3 regions of the Nocardioides marinquilinus genome follow, and region 2 is predicted to be linked to each of the others. Evidence: predicted binding sites of a transcription regulator. Region 2 holds the regulator's gene; each other region holds the start of a gene.
What was found. Region 2 encodes HrcA, which represses chaperone genes, less so after heat shock. Its sites were predicted from a motif close to TTGGCACTCGNNNNNNNCGAGTGCCAA; they were not measured.
Positions count from the first base shown of each region.

Region 1: a site for HrcA is predicted at 3,360-3,386, ahead of ABEA04_RS07295 (FmdB family zinc ribbon protein). Genes of this name have one in related genera too.
Region 3: a site for HrcA is predicted at 3,993-4,019, ahead of groL (chaperonin GroEL). Genes of this name have one in related genera too.

Region 1 is NZ_BAABKG010000002.1:249,150-255,568, reverse strand. It holds gene ABEA04_RS07305 (5-formyltetrahydrofolate cyclo-ligase) at 1-379, shown strand, start outside; gene ABEA04_RS07300 (penicillin acylase family protein) at 619-3,330, opposite strand; gene ABEA04_RS07295 (FmdB family zinc ribbon protein) at 3,431-3,775, shown strand; gene ABEA04_RS07290 (SAF domain-containing protein) at 3,839-4,513, shown strand; gene ABEA04_RS07285 (MscL family protein) at 4,568-4,972, shown strand; gene ABEA04_RS07280 (hypothetical protein) at 5,079-5,258, opposite strand; gene ABEA04_RS07275 (LCP family protein) at 5,270-6,419, opposite strand, start outside.
Region 2 is NZ_BAABKG010000007.1:65,593-72,011, forward strand. It holds gene ABEA04_RS21505 (alkaline phosphatase D family protein) at 1-288, shown strand, start outside; gene ABEA04_RS21510 (16S rRNA (uracil(1498)-N(3))-methyltransferase) at 749-1,489, opposite strand; gene dnaJ (molecular chaperone DnaJ) at 1,500-2,663, opposite strand; gene hrcA (heat-inducible transcriptional repressor HrcA) at 2,731-3,741, opposite strand; gene ABEA04_RS21525 (hypothetical protein) at 3,918-4,658, shown strand; gene ABEA04_RS21530 (MBL fold metallo-hydrolase) at 4,747-5,625, shown strand; gene ABEA04_RS21535 (hypothetical protein) at 5,716-5,946, shown strand; gene ABEA04_RS21540 (DUF3097 domain-containing protein) at 5,982-6,419, shown strand, end outside.
Region 3 is NZ_BAABKG010000001.1:755,405-761,823, reverse strand. It holds gene ABEA04_RS03650 (RNA polymerase sigma factor) at 1-128, opposite strand, end outside; gene ABEA04_RS03645 (RNA polymerase sigma factor) at 249-830, shown strand; gene ABEA04_RS03640 (hypothetical protein) at 827-1,633, shown strand; gene ABEA04_RS03635 (RidA family protein) at 1,658-2,065, opposite strand; gene groL (chaperonin GroEL) at 2,239-3,867, opposite strand; gene ABEA04_RS03625 (hypothetical protein) at 4,102-4,677, opposite strand; gene ABEA04_RS03620 (DUF6286 domain-containing protein) at 4,674-5,258, opposite strand; gene ABEA04_RS03615 (Asp23/Gls24 family envelope stress response protein) at 5,255-5,659, opposite strand; gene ABEA04_RS03610 (DUF2273 domain-containing protein) at 5,652-5,828, opposite strand; gene ABEA04_RS03605 (hypothetical protein) at 5,838-6,179, opposite strand; gene ABEA04_RS03600 (Asp23/Gls24 family envelope stress response protein) at 6,176-6,419, opposite strand, start outside.

The DNA of each region.
Region 1 (6,419 bases), on a different contig from region 2:
GGGGCTGGCACGGTCCGGCACCCGCGTGCTCCTGCCCGTGCTGCTGGACGACGGCGACCTCGACTGGGCCGTCCACGCCGGCGACGCCGGCCTCGCCCCTGCCCGCTACGGCCTGCGCGAGCCCACCGGCCCCCGGCTCGGCGTCGACGCCGTCGCCACCGCGGACGCCGTCCTCGTGCCCGGCCTGGCCGTCTCGTCCTCCGGGCTGCGGCTGGGCCGGGGCGGCGGCAGCTACGACCGCGCGCTCGGGCGGGTGCCGGTCGGCACCTTCACCTGCGTGGTGCTCTACGACGGCGAGACCGACCGTCCCGTCCCCGCCGAGACCCACGACCGCTCCGTCACCGCCGCCGTCACCCCGTCGGGCCTCCGCCGCTTCTGACCACCACCACGGACCCTCAGCCTGTCGAAAGGGCGCCCCCACGCGGACGTCCGGTGGTCTCGAGGCTCGTCGCCAGGGCTCCTCGCACCTCGACCAGCGTCCTCCGACGATGGTCGAGGTGCGAGGCCGGCCACGGCCGAGCCTCGAGACCCCTCGCCGTCAACGAGAACCCGGCCCACGGACCCTGAGCCTGTCGAAGGGCCCCCACGCGAACCGCCGCCCACCGACGGGCCGCGCGCTCAGCCGCCGTCGGGGGTGAGGGTGAGGACGTCGTCGCCGGCCTCGCGGACGGCGTCCTCGGTGAACGGCCAGGCGAGGGTCTCGCCGCGGGCCCAGAGGTCGGTCTGGTCGGTGTAGTGCCGGTTGAAGGCGTGGCCCGAGGTGCCGGTGAGGTTGATCCAGCGCGAGCGGTCGAGGTCGCCGAGGTCGACGACCATGCGCATGGACGGCGCGGCGGTGACCTCGTAGCCCTCGGCCGCGTCCCACGACGTGGCGTTCACGAGGGAGCCGCCGCCGGGCGCCTCCCAGCCGTCGCGGTTGAAGAGCCGCTCGACGAGCCCGATGCCCGACTGCCCCAGGGTCGAGCTCTCCAGCCTCAGCTCGTGCAGCTCGCCCCAGCGCCACTCGCTCGGGTCGCGCGAGACCGTGGCGGTGAGGTCGTCGCGCGCGTCGCGCAGCGCCCGCTCGAGGATGTCGTCGCGGGTCTCGCGCTCGTCGGTGGTGACGTCGTCCCACCACGGGTCGTCGGGCGTGTCGAGCAGCCGGGTGACGGCGGCGAACCACTGCTGGCCGCCGTCGGGCCAGAGGTCCTCGGGCAGCTCGTCGTGGAAGGTCAGCTCGAGCAGGTTGCGCCACACCACGTTGTAGTAGGCCGCGGCGGCGCTGTCGGCGCCCTGCGAGAAGTCCCAGCCCTCGAGCAGCCGCTGGCCGTCGTCGGCGTACTGCTTCTGCAGCGGGACGTCGAGCAGGTAGGGCACGAGCACGGGCGCCATCGGGTTGGCGTCGTCGAGCTGGATCGAGAGCAGGTCGTCGCGGCTCAGCGGGCCGTCGTCCAGCCCGGCCTCGATGCGGTCGCGGATGCGCTCGGAGCGGTAGCCGCGGTCCCAGTCGTCGGTGAGGAAGTAGGGGTAGTCGCGGCCGATCACGGCCTGGTTGGCGGTGACCACGAACCCCTCGTCGGGGTCGAGCACGCTGGGCAGGCCGTCGTAGGGCACGAATTGGCCCGACCAGTCGTTCTCGGGCCGCCAGCCCGCCGACGGCAGCCGGCCGTCGTTGCCGGACTTGCGGATCGGCACGACGCCGGGCGCCTGGTAGCCGATGTGACCCTCGCGGTCGGCGTAGACGATGTTCTGGGCCGGGACGGCGAAGTCGGCCACCGCGGCGCGGAACTCGTTCCAGTCCGAGGCCTGGTTCAGGCCGAGGATCGCGTCGGCGGTGGTGGAGGGCTGCAGCGCCGTCCACGCCAGCGAGAGGGCGTACTCGTCGCCGTCCTCGCCCGGCTCGTCACCGTCGGCGCCGTCGTCGCCGAGCGCGCCGAGCGCGGCGACGTCCTGCAGCTGGTCGTCCACGTCGGAGAGCACCGGCCCGTGCCGGGTCGAGCGCACCTCGATGGTGAGGTCCTCACCGCCGTCGACCTCGATGGTCTCGGTGCGGGTGCGCAGCGGCAGCAGCCGGTCGCCGTGGCGCCAGCGGTCGCCGACGATGCGCTCGACGTAGAGGTCGGTGACGTCGGGGCCGAGGTTGGTGAAGCCCCAGGCGATGTCGGCGTTGTGGCCGATGATCACGCCGGGCACGCCGGAGAAGCTGAAGCCCGCGACGTCGTAGGGGCACTCCGGCCCGACCGAGCGGCAGTGCAGGCCCACCTGGAACCACACGCCCGGCAGCGACACCCCGAGGTGCGGGTCGTTGGCCAGCAGCGGCGCGCCGGTGTCGGTGAGGTCGCCCGAGACGACCCACGAGTTGCTGCCGATGCCGTCGCCGCGCCCGAGCCACGACGGCATCCGGTCGAGGCCCGCGGCCAGGCCGGAGAGGTCGTCGGCGACGGGACCGAACGCCGTCCGCTTGGGCTCACGGGTGCCGCCGCGGGTGGCGTCCTGCTCGAAGACGCCGTCGACGACGGCGCCCTGCTGCACGATCGGCGCGTGCTCGCGGTAGGGGTAGGCGGGGTCGAGCTGGGCCGCCCGCTCCTCCCCCACCGTGGCGATCGTGAGCGCCCGGTCGATCTCGTCCTGCATGTTGCCGCGCAGGTCCCACGCCATCGCCTTGAGCCAGGCCAGGGAGTCGACGGCGGTCCACGGCTCGGGCGTGTAGTCGAGGCCGCCGAGGTCGAGGACGGCGTACTCGAGCGAGATGCGGCTGAGCGACCGGTCGGCCAGGTAGGCGTTGACGCCGTCGGCGTAGCTCTCGAGCGCGGCCCGGGTCTGGGGGGTGAGCAGCGGCAGCTCGCGCTCGGCGACCCGGCGCCAGCCCATGGTGCGGGTGTAGAGGTCGGTCTCGACGGCGCTGTCGCCGAACAGCTCGGCCAGCCGGCCGGCGGTGGCGTGGCGCCGCACGTCCATCTCGAAGAACCGCTCCTGGGCGTGCACGTAGCCCTGGGCGAGCATCAGGTCGTCGGTGGTGTCGGCGTAGATCTGCGGGACGCCGTGCTCGTCGCGCACCACCTCGACGTCGCCGGCCAGGCCCGGCACCTCGATGGTGCCGGTGGTCTGCGGGAACGAGCGGCGGGCCACCACGACGCCGGCCAGCAGCGCCGCGACCAGCACCAGCACCAGCACCAGGACGACGTAGGTGGTCAGGCGCACCGGGAACGGCAGGCGGCGGAAGCGGCGCCACCACAGCGGCGGCCAGCGGCGGCGCCCCGGCTCGGGGGCCGGGACGACGTCGCCCGCGGGGTCGGCGGTGGCCGCGCCGGCGCTGCTCGTGCCGCCGGTCTCGGCGTCGTCGGTCTGCATGGTGCCGTTCATTGTGCCGTGGCGTAGGCTTGGCACTCGTCAGGGCAGAGTGCCAGATCCTCGCCCCGACCCCTTCACCACCCGCACCGAGGAGCCCTTCGTGCCGACCTACCAGTACGCCTGCACCGAGTGCGGCCACGCCTTCGAGCAGCGGCAGTCCTTCAGCGACCCGACGCTCACCGAGTGCCCGCAGTGCGCGGGCCGGCTGCGCAAGCTGTTCAACGCCGTCGGCGTGGTCTTCAAGGGCTCGGGCTTCTACCGCACCGACAGCCGCTCGGGGTCGTCGTCCACCGACCCGGCGGCCTCGTCGAAGTCCGACTCGTCGAAGTCCGACTCGTCGTCCTCGACGTCGTCCTCCTCGGACTCGTCGTCGTCGTCGAAGTCGGACACGTCGTCCCCGTCGTCCTCGTCGTCGTCGAAGTCGGCCGCGACCAGCTCCAGCTGAGGCCCGCCGCGGGGCCTGTGGATGACGGCTCCGGCGCCCGCGCGACTCACCTAGCGTCGCGGCATGCCGAGCCCGACCCGCACGCCCGCGCCCTCACCCGCCGCACCGACGTCCCGCTCGCGCCTGGCGCGCGTCCGCGTCGCCGTCCGCCGGGCGGTGCTGCGCCGGCGGCGGCTGCTGGCCGCTGCGCTCACCGCCGTCGCGGCGGCCGCCGGGCTGGCGGCGGCGTCCGAGCCACCGCCCGCGACGGTGCCGGTCACGGTCGCGGCGCGTGACCTGCCGGCCGGTCAGGTGCTGGGCGCCGACGACCTCGAGGTGGTCGAGTTCGCACCGGGCTCGGTGCCGCACGGCGTGGCCGACGAGCCCGCGGGTCGGGTGCTGGCCGCGCCGGTCGCGCGGGGCGAGGCGGTCACCGACGTCCGCCTGGTGGGGCCCGCGATGACCACCGGACGACCCGACCTGGTCGCGCTGCCGCTGCGGCTGCCCGACGCCGGCGCCGTCGCGCTGCTGCGGGTCGGCGACCGGCTCGACCTCGTCGGCGCCGACCCGCAGGCCGGCACCGCGAGCACCGTGGCGGCCGGGGTCGAGGTGCTGGCGCTGCCGGCGGACGACGGCGGCACCGGCCCGGCGGGACTGCCCGGGCGGCTGGTGGTGCTGGGCGTGGCGCCGTCCGAGGTCACCGAGATCGCCGACGCCACGGCGCGGCGACTCGTGACCTACACGTGGTCCGAGCAGTAGCGTCGGCGCGCACCCTCCGCACGTCCCACTCGGATCGCACCCCTGGAGAGCCCCATGTTGAACGGCTTCCGCAACTTCGTCTTCCGCGGCAACCTCGTCGACCTCGCGGTCGCCGTCATCATCGGCGCCGCCTTCGGCACCGTGGTCACGACCTTCACCGCCTGGTTGACCTCGCAGCTGCCGAGCAGCCTCGACGACGTCTTCACGAACCGGGAGAACTCGTTCGGCGCGTTCATGAACGCGGTGATCTCGTTCCTCATCCTCGCGGCCGTCGTCTACTTCCTGATCGTGGTGCCCTACGTGAAGGCCAAGGAGAGGTTCTTCCCGAGCCCCGCCCCCGGCACCCCGGAGGACATCACGCTGCTGCGCGACATCCGCGACATCCTGCAGTCCTCGGCGGCCGGCGGCTCGACCGGCGGTGGCCACGCGGCTCCGCCGTCCGGCCTCGACAAGGCCTGACGCCCCCGTTCTCAGCCGGTTCCTGACGTTCTCGGCCGATGCAACGGCCGAGAACGTCAGGAGTCACCGGATCACCGGTGACTCCTGCGCCCCCGCCGGCCCCGCCTCACCCGTGGTGCGGCGGCACCTGCTCGCGCAGCCAGGCGTCGCCGGGGTCCTCGCCGTCGCGGTCACGCGCCGAGGGCGGGTCACGATCGTCGGAGGTGCTCTCGGGCAGGACGTCGCCGAAGACCGCCTCGAGGCGCCGGCGGCGCTGCTCGGGGGTCTCGTCGGCGGTCGCGGGCACGGCAGCCACGCTCAGGCGCAGAGCCCGGCCGAGGCGCGCTCGGCGGCCGCCTTCTGCGAGCTGCCGTCACCCTCGACGTCGTCGTTCGCGCTGATGCTGCCCTTGCCGAGCCTGCGGCCGAGCGGCTGGTCGTCGATGACGGTCTGCCAGAGCTTCTCGGCCTGGGGCAGCCACTCGACGCGGTTGGGGTCGATCGGCGAGTAGCGCCACGGCACGGTGACGAACTTGATCTTGTCGAGGCCGATGCCCTGGAACGACAGGCCGACCTTGCCGATGTCGCGCACCGAGTCGAAGTCGGTCTGCAGCGAGCTGGTGGCGGCGTCGAGGAAGCCGAGCACGCGGTCGGGCCGCGCCAGGACGTCGCTCGAGACCACCTCGGCGGCCATGGCGGCGACGAAGGCCTGCTGCCGCTTGATGCGGCCGATGTCGGAGCCGTCGCCGAGCGTGTAGCGGGCGCGCACGTAGTTGAGCGCCTCCTTGCCCGAGATCGTGCGGGTGCCGGCCGGCATGTCGATGCCGTGCGCGCGGTCGACGATCGGCTCGGGGATGCAGACCTCGACGCCGTCGATCGCGTCGACCATGTCCTTGAAGCCGTTGAAGTCGAGCAGCACGTAGTTGTCGAGGCGGATGCCGGTGAGCTGCTCGAACTGCTGCATCGTGCAGGCGGGCCCGCCGACGGCGAACGCGTCGTTCCACTGCGCGCCCTCGGCGCCGGGGATGGTCTCGCCGTCCTCGCCCGTGCAGTCGGGACGGTCGACCAGGGTGTCGCGCGGGATGCTGATGCCGTAGGCGAAGGTGCGGTCGGCCGAGAGGTGGAAAAGGATCGTGGTGTCGGACCGCTCGCCGGCGCCGGTCAGGCCGTCGATGTCGTTGCCCGCGCCCTCACGGGTGTCGGAGCCCATGACGAGCAGGTTCAGCGGCTCCTGAGGGCCGGTGTCGACGGCGACCTTGGTCGGCCGGTTGCTCAGCTGCGCGTCGTAGTCCTGGTAGTCGATGTTGTCGTCGAGGTGACGCAGCCAGTAGGCGGCGCCCAGGGTGACGGCGAGCGCGAGCGCGACCACGGTGGAGACCAGGACGGTGAGGACCTTGTAGCGCTTCTTGCCCCGGCCCCGGCGCTTGGGCCGGGTGATCGCGGACGACGGGTCGTCGGAGCTGAGGCGG
Region 2 (6,419 bases):
CACCCGTGGTTCCCGCAGAACCCGCACCTGAAGTTCTGGAACAACCTGCGCGGCTACGTGAACACCACCATCACGCCCACCCGCCTCGACGCGGACTTCCGGTGCCTGCCCAAGGTGACCCGCCCCGGCACCAAGGCCTTCACCCGCCGCTCGTACGCCATCGAGGACGGCGACCGCACGCTCCACCAGACCGCCGACCACCCCTCGACCTCGCGGACCTTGCGCTCGCGCGGCATCACCCCGGCCGACGTGGTGCGGGAGACGGTGGCGCAGGAGACGGCGGGCTGAGAATCGTCGTCGCTCCGGCTCGGGTCGGGGCGGCGGTGAGCTGGTGACCGTTCCGGGCCGAGATTCGGAAACTGAGGCACCGCTGCGCCCGTCTGACCCTGGGCGGCGGTGAGCTCGTTACCGTTCCGGGCCGCCATCCGGTCACTGACGCACCGCCGCCCCGGCCCGACCCTGGGCGGCGGTGAGCTGGTGACCGTTCCGGGCCGCCGATCGGTCACTCGCACACCGCTGTCCCGTCTCGACCCGGTGGGCGGTGTCCCAGCCACCGTCCCGTCGCCCGGAACCGTGGCCCATACACCTCCGCCCGGCCCGGCCCCGATGAGCGGTGCCCCAGCCACCGTCCCGTCGCCCGGAACCGTGGCCCACACACCGCCGCCCGGCTCGACCCCGGTGGGCGGTGCCCCAGCCACCGTCCCGACGTCGGGAACCGTGGCTCACGCACCGCTGCCCCGGCCCGACCTCAGCCCCACCGCCCCGTGCGCGACAGCATCGCCGCGACGGCGGCGACGCCGGCGGTGGAGGTGCGGAGGACCTCGTCGCCCAGCCGGACGACGTGCCCGCCGGCGGCGGTGAGGGTGGCGACCTCGTCGTCGGTCAGGCCGCCCTCGGGGCCGACGACGACGACCACGCGGCCGGACGACGGCACCTCGAGCGAGCCGAGCGGCGTGGTGGCGTCCTCGTGCAGGACGACGGCGAGGTCGGCCTCGGCCACCAGCGCCGTCACCGCGGCGGTGTCGGCGAGGGGCGCCACCTCGGGGTGCCAGGCGCGGCGGGCCTGCTTGGCGGCCTCGCGGGCGGTCGCGCGCCACTTCGCCAGCGACTTGTCGGCGCGCTCGCCCCGCCACACCGCCACCGACCGCGCGGCGGCCCACGGCACGACGGTCGCGACGCCGACCTCGGTCAGCACCTCGACGGCGAGCTCGCCCCGGTCGCCCTTCGGCAGCGCCTGGACGACGGTGACGGCCGGCTCGGGCGCCGGGCGGTGGGCGACGTCGTCCACGGTCACCGTCATCGACCGCTTCGCGGCCGCGGCGACGGCGCCGACCGCCCAGCCGCCGACGCCGTCGGTCAGCGCGACGCGCTCACCGACCCGCAGCCGGCGCACGACGACGGCGTGGTGCGCCTCGTCGCCCTCGACGACGACGTCCGCACCGGTCGCGACGCCGTCCAGCGACGCCACGAGGTGCACCGGGAGCGACACGTGCGCGACCTCAGTGCCCGAACAGCCGACCGAAGACCGACTTCTGCTGCGTCTTGCCGAGACCGTCGGGGCGCTCCTCGTCGCGCGCCTTGGCCAGCTCGCGCAGCAGCTCCTCCTGGCGGGCGTCGAGGCGGGTCGGGGTCTCGACGACCACGGTGACCACCAGGTCGCCGCGCCCGCCGCGCAGGCCGGGGACGCCGCGTCCACGCAGGATCCGCTCGGTGCCCGACTGCGTGCCGGCCTCGATCTCGAGCTCGAAGCCGAGCTCGACCTCGGTGTCCTCGCGGCGGTCGTCGTCGACGACGTCGGCCTCGAGGGTCGGCAGGCTGAGCGTCGTCCCGAGGGCGGCGGCGGTCATCGGCACCGTGACCGTCGCGTGCAGGTCGTTGCCCTGCCGCGAGAACGTCTCGTGGGGCGCGACCTGGATCTCGACGTAGAGGTCGCCGGCGGGCCCGCCACCGGGTCCGACCTCGCCCTGCTCGGCCAGCTGCACCCGGGTGCCGGTGTCGACCCCCGCGGGGATCTTGACCGTCAGCGTGCGGCGCGAGCGCACCCGTCCGTCGCCGGAGCACTCGCGGCACGGCTCGGGGATGATCGTGCCGAAGCCGCGGCAGGCGGCGCAGGCCCGCAGCGTGCGCACCTCGCCGAGGAACGAGCGCTGCACGTGGGCCACCTCGCCCTGGCCGCGGCAGGTCTCGCAGGGAACAGGGGTGCTGCCGGGCGCCGCGCCGTCGCCGCCGCACGCGGTGCAGACGACGGCGGTGTCGACCTTCAGCTCGCGCGAGACGCCGAACGCCGCCTCGGCGAGGTCGATCTCGATGCGGATGAGCGCGTCCTGGCCGCGTCGCACCCGCGACCGCGGACCCCGGCCGGCACCCGCGCCCGGCCCGGCGCCGCCGAAGAAGGCGTCCATGATGTCGGTGAAGGAGAACCCGGCCCCCTGGCCGAACCCGGCCTGGCCGCCGAAGGGGTCGCCGCCGCGGTCGTACGCCGCCCGCTTCTGCGGGTCGGAGAGCACCTCGTAGGCGTGCGAGACCTCCTTGAACCGCTCCTGGGTCTCGGGGTCGGGGTTGACGTCGGGGTGCAGCTGGCGCGCCAGGCGCCGGTAGGCCTTCTTGATCGCCTCGGTGTCCGCGTCGCGCGGCACGCCGAGGGTGTCGTACAAGTCGCTCAAGGGTTTCCTTCGCCGGTCTCAGCAGAGTCTGGATGGGTTGCGCGGGAGTGCTCGGGAGGGGAGGCGGTCAGGCCTCGTCGAGGATGCGGGAGACGTAGCGGGCCACCGCGCGCACCGCTGCCATCGTGCCCGGGTAGTCCATGCGGGTGGGGCCGACGATGCCGAGGGTGGCGAGCGCGTCGTCGTGGGGGCCGTAGCCGGTGGTGACGACGCTGGTGGCCGCCAGCTCGGTGTAGGGGCCCTCGGCGCCGATGCGCACCGTGACGGTGCCGGCCGAGCCGGCCTCGCCCATCAGCCGCAGCAGCACCACGTGCTCCTCGAGCGCCTCCAGCAGCGGGCGGACGGCGGTGTCGAAGCTGTCGCCGTAGCGGGCCAGGTTGGCCGCGCCGCCGACGGCCACCCGCTCGTCGGAGCGGTGGTCGCTCATCGCCTCGACGAGCGTGGCGGCCACCGCCCTCTCGGGCGCGCGGCCGTCGTCGGCGAGCGCGCGCAGGGCGGTGGTGGCGTCGGCGATCACCTCGCCGGTGGCCGCCTGGTTCAGGGTCGAGCGCAGCCGGGCGAGCTCGTCGTCGTCCAGCGGCGCGGCCAGCTCGACCACCCGCTGCTCGACCCGCCCGGTCGAGAGGATCAGGACGACGAGCAGCCGCTCGGGCGCCAGTGCGACCACCTCGACGTGGCGCACCGTCGAGCGCGAGAGCGTCGGGTACTGCACCACCGCGACCTGCCGGGTCAGCTGCGAGAGCAGCCGCACCGAGCGGCTCACGACGTCGTCGAGGTCGACGGCGCCGTCGAGGAAGGTGGCGATCGCGCGCTTCTCGGCCGTGCTCATCGGCTTGACCGTGGTGAGGCGGTCGACGAAGAGGCGGTAGCCCTTGTCGGTGGGCACCCGGCCGGCGCTGGTGTGCGGCTGGGTGAGGTAGCCCTCGTCCTCCAGCGCCGCCATGTCGTTGCGCACCGTGGCGGGCGAGACGTTGAGGCCGTGTCGCTCGACCAGTGCCTTGGAGCCGACCGGCTCCTCGGTGGACACGTAGTCCTCGACGATCGCCCGCAGCACGGCGAGCCGTCGCTCCTCCTGCACAGCCCACCTCCGAACGGCCGGTCCGTCGCGCCGCCGGACGGCGTCGCTGGCACTCACGTGTAAGGAGTGCCAAGTCTAGCGCCGACCCCCGGCGACCCGGTTCCCGCCGCACCAAAACATAGGTTAGGCTCGCCTTACTCGATCGACTCGTTGACTTGCGACGTGCAGGAGCCACGATGACCACGCTCGGACCCGACCTGGCGACGGCCTCCCCGGCCGCCACCGCCCGCAGCATCCTGGCCTGCCCCGAGGCGGTGAACCTCGTCGTCGACGGCGTGGACGACGTGCTGGCCGACCTGCGCGGCCCCGACGGCGCGGGCGAGCTCGGCATGCAGGACCTCGCGGGCGTGCCCACGTTCTCCTGCCCCTCCGGCACCCGGCTCGTCGACGCCGCCGTCCGCCGTCGCCGCGCGCTGCTGACGCTCGAGAGCGGACTGGGCGCCCCCGGCTCGGCCGAGCGGGCCCTCACGCTGACCCTCGGCGGGCGCCTCGAGGCCCGCGGGCGCGAGCGGTGCGAGTGCTGCGACGAGACCCGTGAGGGCGTCGTCCTCGTGGTCGACCTCGTCGTGCTCACCCCCGTCACCGGTCACCCGGACGCCGTCCCCCACCGCGTGCCGGTCGAGGACTTCGCCGACACCGCGCTCGTGCTCAACCCCGGTTACCTGCAGCGCTCGGTCGAGCACGCCAACCGCTGCCACCAGGACGAGCTGCGCCGGGCCGTCGCCACCGCCACCGGCACCGCGGTCTCGCGGGTCATCGGCGTGGCGCTGAGCGGCCTGTCGACCGGCGGCGTCGAGGTGCAGTGGGTCGACCCCGACGGCTCCCACGTGCGCCCGATCTCCTTCGCCCACGACGCCGCCACCCCCGACGACCTCGGAGACCTGCTGCGCCACCACCTGCACGCCGGCCTCTGCTGACCTTCTGGGCGGACCCGCCGGGCTGACCTGCCCGGGCCGACCGACGTCCGGTCGCGGGGGCGGGAGCCCCCGCTCCTAGAGTCGGGGCGTGAGCGCAGCCGAGTTCGTCGAGATCGCCGACCGGGTCTGGGTCGCGCGCCAGGAGTGGTTCGACGTCAACGTCACCCTCGTCGGTGGCGCGCGGGGGCTCATGGTGGTCGACACCCACGCCTCGGCCCGGGCGGCGCGCGACGTCGTCGAGCAGGTGCGCCGCCTCGGCGCCGGTGACGTCGTCGAGGTCGTCAACACCCACGAGCACTTCGACCACTGCCTGGGCAACGGCACCGTGCGCACCGCCTACGGCGAGGTGCCGGTGCGCGCCCACGAGACGGCCGCGGCGAACATGGCGGCGGCGGTCGAGCGGGTCAAGGAGCTCTACCGCGCCAGCGACGACCCGGCCGACCTCGAGCACGCCGCCGAGGTCATCGAGACCGAGCCGGTCGTGCCCGAGACCGTCTTCTCCTCCGCGGTCGTCGTCGACCTCGGCGACCGGCTCGTCGAGCTGGTGCACCCCGGCCGCGCCCACACCGCGGGCGACCTCGTGGTGCGCGTGCCGGACGCCGACGTCGTCCTGGCCGGCGACCTCGTCGAGGAGTCGGCCGCCCGGGAGGCCACCCCCGGCTTCGGCGATGACTGCTTCCCGCTGGAGTGGCCGCTCAGCCTCGACACCGTGCTCGGCCTCACCACGACGAGCACCGCCGTGGTGCCCGGCCACGGTGCCGTGGTCAACCGCGACTTCCTCGAGCAGCAGCGCAACGACATCGGGGTCGTGGCCGAGACGATCCGCGACCTCGCCGGACGCGGCGTCCCCCTCTCCGAGGCTCTGGACGCCGCCGAGTGGCCCTTCCCGCGCCAGCACCTGGCCGACGCCGTCCGCCGCGGCTACGAGCAGCTGCCGCGCAGCCAGAAGCGGCTGCCGCTCATCTGACCCGTCCGACCCCTCCGACCCCTCCGCCCCCGGCGCACCGCACCCGCGGAGGCGAGGCGCACCTCACGCGGGCGTCGGTAGCGTCGCGCCATGAGCGAGTCCGAGAGCGAGACCCCGGCCCCCGAGGCCATCGACGACGAGCAGCTGCCCGAGGACCTGCAGCCCGGCGAGGACAACCCGCTCGCCGAGGGTCTCGAGCCCGGCGAGGACGCCGGCGACCTGCTCTCCGACGGCAAGCAGGCCGAGGAGGGCGTGCAGACCCCGCCGCCCGACGAGAGCGACGAGAGCGACGAGAGCGCAGACGACGACGGCGAGTCCTGACTCCCACAGGCCCCACGCGCCTCTAGCGTTACGGGGTGGATCGCTACGGCACCGACGTCCTGGCCGGTGACTGGCGCGCCCCCCAGCGGGGTCGCGCCGTCGAGGCGCCCGCCGAGCTCGGCGCGGTCGTCGAGGAGGTCATGACCGACATCGTCGGCGAGATCGTCGCCGTCGACCGCGACCTGCACACCCTCACGCTCGAGGACCGCCACGGCCGCCGCCGCACCTTCCCGCTCGGCCCCGGCTTCCTGCTTGAGGGCCGCCCGGTGGTGCTGGTGGCGCCCGTGCGCGTGCGCCGGCCGGCGACACCCACGCGGACGGCGTCCGGCTCGGTCGCCGTCGCCGACCACCGCGCCCGCGTGGCCCGGGCCGGCCGGATCTTCGTCGAGGGCCGTCACGACGCCGAGCTGGTCGAGCGGGTCTGGGGCGACGACCTGCGGGTCGAGGGCGTCGTCGTCGAGCTGCTCGACGGC
Region 3 (6,419 bases), on a different contig from region 2:
AGCAGCACGTCGCCGAGGACGTCGTCCGCGGTGGCGGGGTCGGTGCGTCGCGCGAGGAAGCGCCGCAGCGGCTCGACGGCCGGCGTCACGACGTCCTCGAACCGGGTGCGCCGGGCCTCGGAGGTCACCGATCCACCGTGTCACACCCCCGCCGCTCCCCGGCCCCTCCCCCGCACGGTCCGCGGCGGGCGGCAGGATCTGGGGGTCCCGGGGTGTAACGCCCGACCCTCGCCGAGCCAAGCAGGGGCATGAACGACGCCTACGACCCGCTGACCCGCATCGGCAGCGACCCCGACGCGCTCGAGGCGTTCTACCGCGACCACGTCGAGGCGGTGCAGCGCTTCGTGGCGCGGCGGGTCGACGACCCGCACCGGGCCGCCGACCTGGTCGCCGACGTCTTCCTCGCCGCGATCGCCGGCGCCCACACCTACCGGTCGGACCGTGGGCCGGTGATCGCCTGGCTGTACGGCGTGGGCCGCAACACCATCGCCGCCGACGCCCGGCGCCGCGGCCGCGAGCTGCGCGCCGTCCGCGACCTCGGCGGGCAGCGGCTGCTCGACGCCGGGTCGCTGGCCCGCATCGAGGAGCGCATCGACGCCGAGCGTGACGCCCGCCGGCTCTACCTGGCCATCGCCGAGCTCGGGGACGACGACCGTCGCCTGCTCGAGCTCGTGGCCGTCGACGGCCTCTCGGTCGCCGACGCCGCCCGGAGCCTGGGGGTGAAGCCGGCCACCGCGCGGGTCCGGCTGCACCGCAGCCGGGCCCGGGTCACCCACCACCTGCGGCGGTCGGTCCCGGCCATCGCCCTCACCCCGGAGATCACCTCATGAGCACCTCCCAGACCGACACCGCCCGCTCCGACCACCCGCGCGGGCTCGACCCCTTCGAGACCGCCCTGCTGGCCGAGCTGCGGCGCGAGGTCGCGACCCGCGCCGCGCAGGCCACCCCGACCTCCCGTCCCTCCCGCCGCCGCCCGCCCTGGTGGGCCGGCGCGGCGTCGGTCGCCGCCGTCGGCGCCGCCTTCGCCGTGGTGACCGCGCTCGCGGCGACGCCCGACCGGGCGCCGTCCGACGGCGTCGCCGCACAGCCCGGCGTCACGCAGACCGAGCGGCTGCGCCCGGCCGCCTTCACCGTGCGCACCGACGCGGACGACGACGTCGTGGTCGCCATCCGCCGCTTCGAGGACGCCGCCGGGCTGGAGGCCGCGCTCGCCGAGCACGGCATCGACGCCGAGGTCGCCTTCGACGCCGACCGCCCGGCCGGTGAGCCGGCGCTGCCCGACTCGGCCCCCGACGCCGGTCCGGTGCTGCCCTACGTGCCGGTCGACCCCGCCGACCCGGAGGCGGGCGGCTCGCTCGGCGTCAACGAGCCCGGCAACGTCTACTCCCCCGGCCCCGGCGACCCGGTGGCGGGCGACGTCGGCCCGCTCGACCCCTACGGCTGCGGACTGGACGCTGCCGCCGGGCTCTCGCACGAGGGCGGCGTCTGGCGGCTGCGCATCCCGGCCGGCTCGCCGCTGCGCGACCGGCCGATCGAGATCGTCACCGCGGGCGACGCCCGGATCGGCGTCAGCTACCCGGGCACCCGGGCCGGCACGCGGTGCGCCGTGGTGCCGGTGACCGCGCCGCGCTGACGCCCGCCGGCGCCGACACGGGCGTCAGTGCCCGTCGGGCCTGACCGCGACCGCCTCGACCTCGACCCGCTGGCCGGGGTAGCCCAGCACGCTGACACCGAGCAGCGTGCTGGGCGCGTCGTGCTGCCCGAACGCCTCGCGGACGACGGCCCACGCGGCCAGCAGGTCGTCGCGGTCGTCGGTGACGACGTAGACGGTGCTCTTGACGACGTCGGTCAGGCCGCAGCCGCTCGCCTCGAGCGCGGCGGCCAGGTTGGCCATGACCTGCGTCGTCTGGTCGGTCACGTTGCCGATCGCGACGATGGCGCCGTCCTCGTCGAGCGGGCAGGCCCCGGCCGTGAAGACCAGCGGCGCCCCGTTCGCCACCGCGGCGTAGGCGTAGGGGGCGGTGTCGGCCAGCGCCTCGACCCGGACCAGCTCGACGTGCGTCATGCGCCCCACTGAACCAGACGCCCCGAACGTCGCCGGACGTCATGCGCACCGGCAGCCCCGACCACCACCTCGTATGACGCCCCGAGACCGCCGCGACGAAAGCGACACCGACCCGCCGCTCTCGCGAGCGACGGGTCGGTGGGTGGAGCCTGGTGCTGCGGCGCCCAGAAGGACTAGAAGTCCATGCCGCCCATGCCGCCGGTGGGGTCGCCCGCGGGGGCGGCCTTCTCCGGCTTGTCGGCCACGACGGCCTCGGTGGTGAGGAACAGCGCGGCGATCGACGCGGCGTTCTGCAGGGCCGAGCGGGTCACCTTGGCGGGGTCGGGGATGCCGGCCGCCAGCATGTCGACGTACTCGCCGGTGGCGGCGTTGAGGCCGAAGCCGACCTCGAGGCCGGCCACCTTCTCCGCCACGACGCCACCCTCGAGACCGGCGTTGATCGCGATCTGCTTGAGCGGGGCGCTGAGCGCGACGCGGACGATGTTGGCACCGGTGGCCTCGTCGCCCTCGAGCTCGAGCTTCTCGAACGCACGGGCACCGGCCTGGACCAGCGACACGCCGCCGCCGGCGACGATGCCCTCCTCGACCGACGCCTTGGCGGCGCGGACGGCGTCCTCGATGCGGTGCTTGCGCTCCTTGAGCTCGACCTCGGTGGCCGCGCCGACCTTGATGACCGCGACGCCGCCGGCCAGCTTGGCCAGGCGCTCCTGCAGCTTCTCGCGGTCGTAGTCGGAGTCGGACTTCTCGATCTCGGCGCGGATCTGGTTGACCCGGCCCTCGATCTGGCCGGCGTCGCCCGCACCCTCGACGATGGTGGTCTCGTCCTTGGTGATGACGATCTTGCGGGCCTGGCCGAGCAGGTCGAGACCGGCGTTCTCGAGCTTGAGGCCGACCTCCTCGGAGATGACCTGGCCGCCGGTCAGGATCGCGATGTCCTGCAGCATGGCCTTGCGGCGGTCACCGAAGCCGGGGGCCTTGACGGCGACCGACTTGAAGGTGCCGCGGATCTTGTTGACGACCAGCGTCGAGAGCGCCTCGCCGTCGACGTCCTCGGCGAGGATGACGAGCGGCTTGCCCGACTGCATGACCTTCTCGAGCACCGGCAGCAGGTCCTTGACGTTGCTGACCTTGGAGTTGGCGATGAGGACGTAGGGGTCCTCCAGCACGGTCTCCATGCGCTCGGGGTCGGTGACGAAGTAGGCCGAGATGTAGCCCTTGTCGAACCGCATGCCCTCGGTGAGCTCGAGGTCGAGCCCGAAGGTGTTCGACTCCTCGACGGTGATGACGCCTTCCTTGCCGACCTTGTCCATCGCCTCGGCGATGATGTCGCCGACGGACTGGTCGCCACCGGCCGAGATGGCCGCGACGGAGGCGATCTGCTCCTTGGTCTCGACCTCCTTGGCCAGGTTGGTCAGCTGCTCGGAGACGAGCTCGACGGCCTTCTCGATGCCGCGCTTGACGCCCATCGGGTTGGCACCCGCGGCGACGTTGCGCAGGCCCTCGCGGACCATGGCCTGGGCGAGGACGGTCGCGGTCGTCGTACCGTCACCGGCGACGTCGTCGGTCTTCTTCGCGACCTCCTTGACCAGCTCGGCGCCGATCTTCTCGTAGGGGTCCTCGAGGTCGATCTCCTTGGCGATGCTCACGCCGTCGTTGGTGATCGTGGGGGCACCCCACTTCTTCTCGAGCACGACGTTGCGGCCCTTGGGGCCGAGGGTGACCTTGACGGCGTCGGCGAGCGTGTTCATGCCACGCTCGAGGCCGCGCCGGGCCTCCTCGTTGAAAGCAATCAGCTTCGGCATAACTCCTGCGATTCCTGTGGATGGAGTGCGGGGTGCGGCTCGGTGGGCTGCCCGCGACGGACGACGTGCTCGTCCGGGCGATCCCTTCACGCCCGGCGTGCGCGCCTCAGCTGGCACCGTTCCGGCTGTCACTCTCGCAATGAGAGTGCCAACACATGTTTAGCACTCGACACCGGCGAGTGCAAAGCCTCTCGGCGTCTCCCGGCAGGGTCTCAGCGAGCTCTCAGCGGTGGGTCAGCGCACCCGCGACCGGCGGGCCCGGCGGGCGGGCCGGGGTGCGTCGAGCAGCACCCGGCACCCGACGTCGCCGTCGGGGAAGGCGGCCTCGACGTCGGCGGTGACGGCCGCCGCGGCGGCGGTCAGCTCGGCCGGGTCGGCGTAGGGGTCGATGCGGGCGCGCACCTCCACCACGGGCAGGCGGCGCACGACCGTCGTCCGGCCACGGGCGTCGACGACCGGGGCGAGCTGCTCGAGCCGCTTCGCGCAGCCGTCGGCGACGGAGCGCAGGTCGGCGTCGAGGCTGCCGGCGCCCCCGCTGCCGCGCAGCCGGTGGGACGACGGCCCCGGGCGTGCGAGGTGGGCGAGCAGCCACCACAGCCCGACCAGGCCGAGCACGACGGTGCCGCCGGCGAACGCCCACGGCCACCACGACGTGCCGACGAGGTCGTCGGCGGCGTCGGTGCTCACCGCGCGGGGCAGGTCGAGCACGACCTCGTAGCGCCAGTCGAGGGCGAGCAGCCCGGCGCCCAGGAGCACCAGGCCGAGCACGACGGTGCCGAGGCGGTCGACCACGCGCAGCCGGCGGGTCACGACTCGAGCTCCGTGGTGCGGACCGCGACCGTGGTCGGGGTCAGGGCGCCGACGCCGGCGGTCACGGCCGCCTGGACGTCGGAGGTCACGTCGTCCGCCGCGCGGTCGGTGGGTGCGTCGGTCGTGGCGGTCGTGTGCGTGACCGCCTGCACCACCACCTGGCGCCGGCCCGCTCGGACGACCTCGGCGCCGACCACGCCGGGGACGTGGTCGGCGACCGAGGTCGCGAGCGTCGCCAGCGCGCGCGGCGAGATCCACACGTCACCGCGACCATCGTCGCCGGTCACGGGGACATGGGTTCGCCGGCTCGGGGCCAGCCCCACCAGGAGCAGGACCACCCCCAGCACGGCGACGACTACGGCCGCCACCACGATCGCGGTGGACGGCGTCGTCCCGTCGACGGCGTCGAGCACGTCACGGGACCAGGAGGAACCGTCGGTGAGCCCGCGGTCGACGAGCAGGTCGTGCACGCCGACGACGGCGAGGCCGACGAGGGCCAGCGCCACGAGCACCGCCACGACGACACCGCGGTAGGCCCGGCGGGGCGGACGTCGCCTCGCGGTGCGCTCCGCGGCGCTCACTCGACCCGACGACCCGCGCGCGGGTCGTCGCTCCCGACCACCGCGTGGGCGGTCACGTCGACACGGGTGATCGGCACGCCCGACAGGCGAGCGGTCTCGGCGCGCACGTGCTCGCGCACCTCCGCGGCGATGCGGGCCACGGGAGCGGGCCACCCGCACGCCACGTCGAGGACCACGCGAGCCGTGCGGCCCCGGCGCACCACCTCGGCGCGCGGCAGGGTGGCGCCGCGCAGGCGGCCGAGCGCCGGCTCGTGGGACGTCGTCCCCGGCGTCTGCAGCGCGGCGTGCTCGGCGATGCGGCGCAGCACCTTGTCGCGCACCTCGAGCCGACCACGCTGGTCGGCGGGTGCGCGCGCCCCGACGAGGGCGGCGGGGAGGGTGGTGCCGGAGCCGTCAGCCACGACGGCCCCGCACCAGTGCCCCGAGGTCGAGCTCGCCGTCGACGTGGCCGCCGATGAGGTAGCCGGCCGCGCCGAGCACGAGGGCGAGCAGGAAGCCGACCAGCCCTCCGGCCACGATGGCGATCGTGAGCAGCAGGCCGGCGATCAGGCCGAGGGTCGAGGTGGTCATCGGGGTCTCCTAGTGGTGCGGGTCGTGGTGCGGGTCGGTGTCGGGTGCCGGCTCGTCGGGACGTCGTCCCGGCAGGCGCAGGTCGCGCACGCGTCGTGCGCCGTCGGCCACCGCGCGCCGCGCCGCCCCCCAGCGGCGGCGCCGTCGCGTGCGGGCCGAGGGCACCAGGCGCACGTCGTGCCGGGCGCCGTGCGGGCCTGCGGTCGCGGCGCCCGAGCCCCGCGTCGGCCGCTCCAGCGCGGCCATGGCGGCCACGAAGGCCTCCGGGTCGCCGCCGAGGTCGGGATGGTGCTGCCGGGCGACGCGGCGTCGCTCGGCTGCCCGCTCCCGCTCCTCGGGCGTCACGGTCACCGCCGCCAGCTGATGGTGAGCGGCCCCGCCGTCGCTCCTGGCGCCCCCGGCGCGGCAGGAGCGACGACGTCCTCGACGACCACGTCGACCGGTCCGGCGCCGCCGGACGGGCCGTCGGTGCCGCCGAGGTGGGCCTGCGCGGCGGCGCGGACCCGCTCGCTGGTCTCGAGCAGCGCGGAACCCCACTCGAGCACCACGTGCACCGAGCACCGCTCGTCACGCAGGCGGACGCCGGTGACC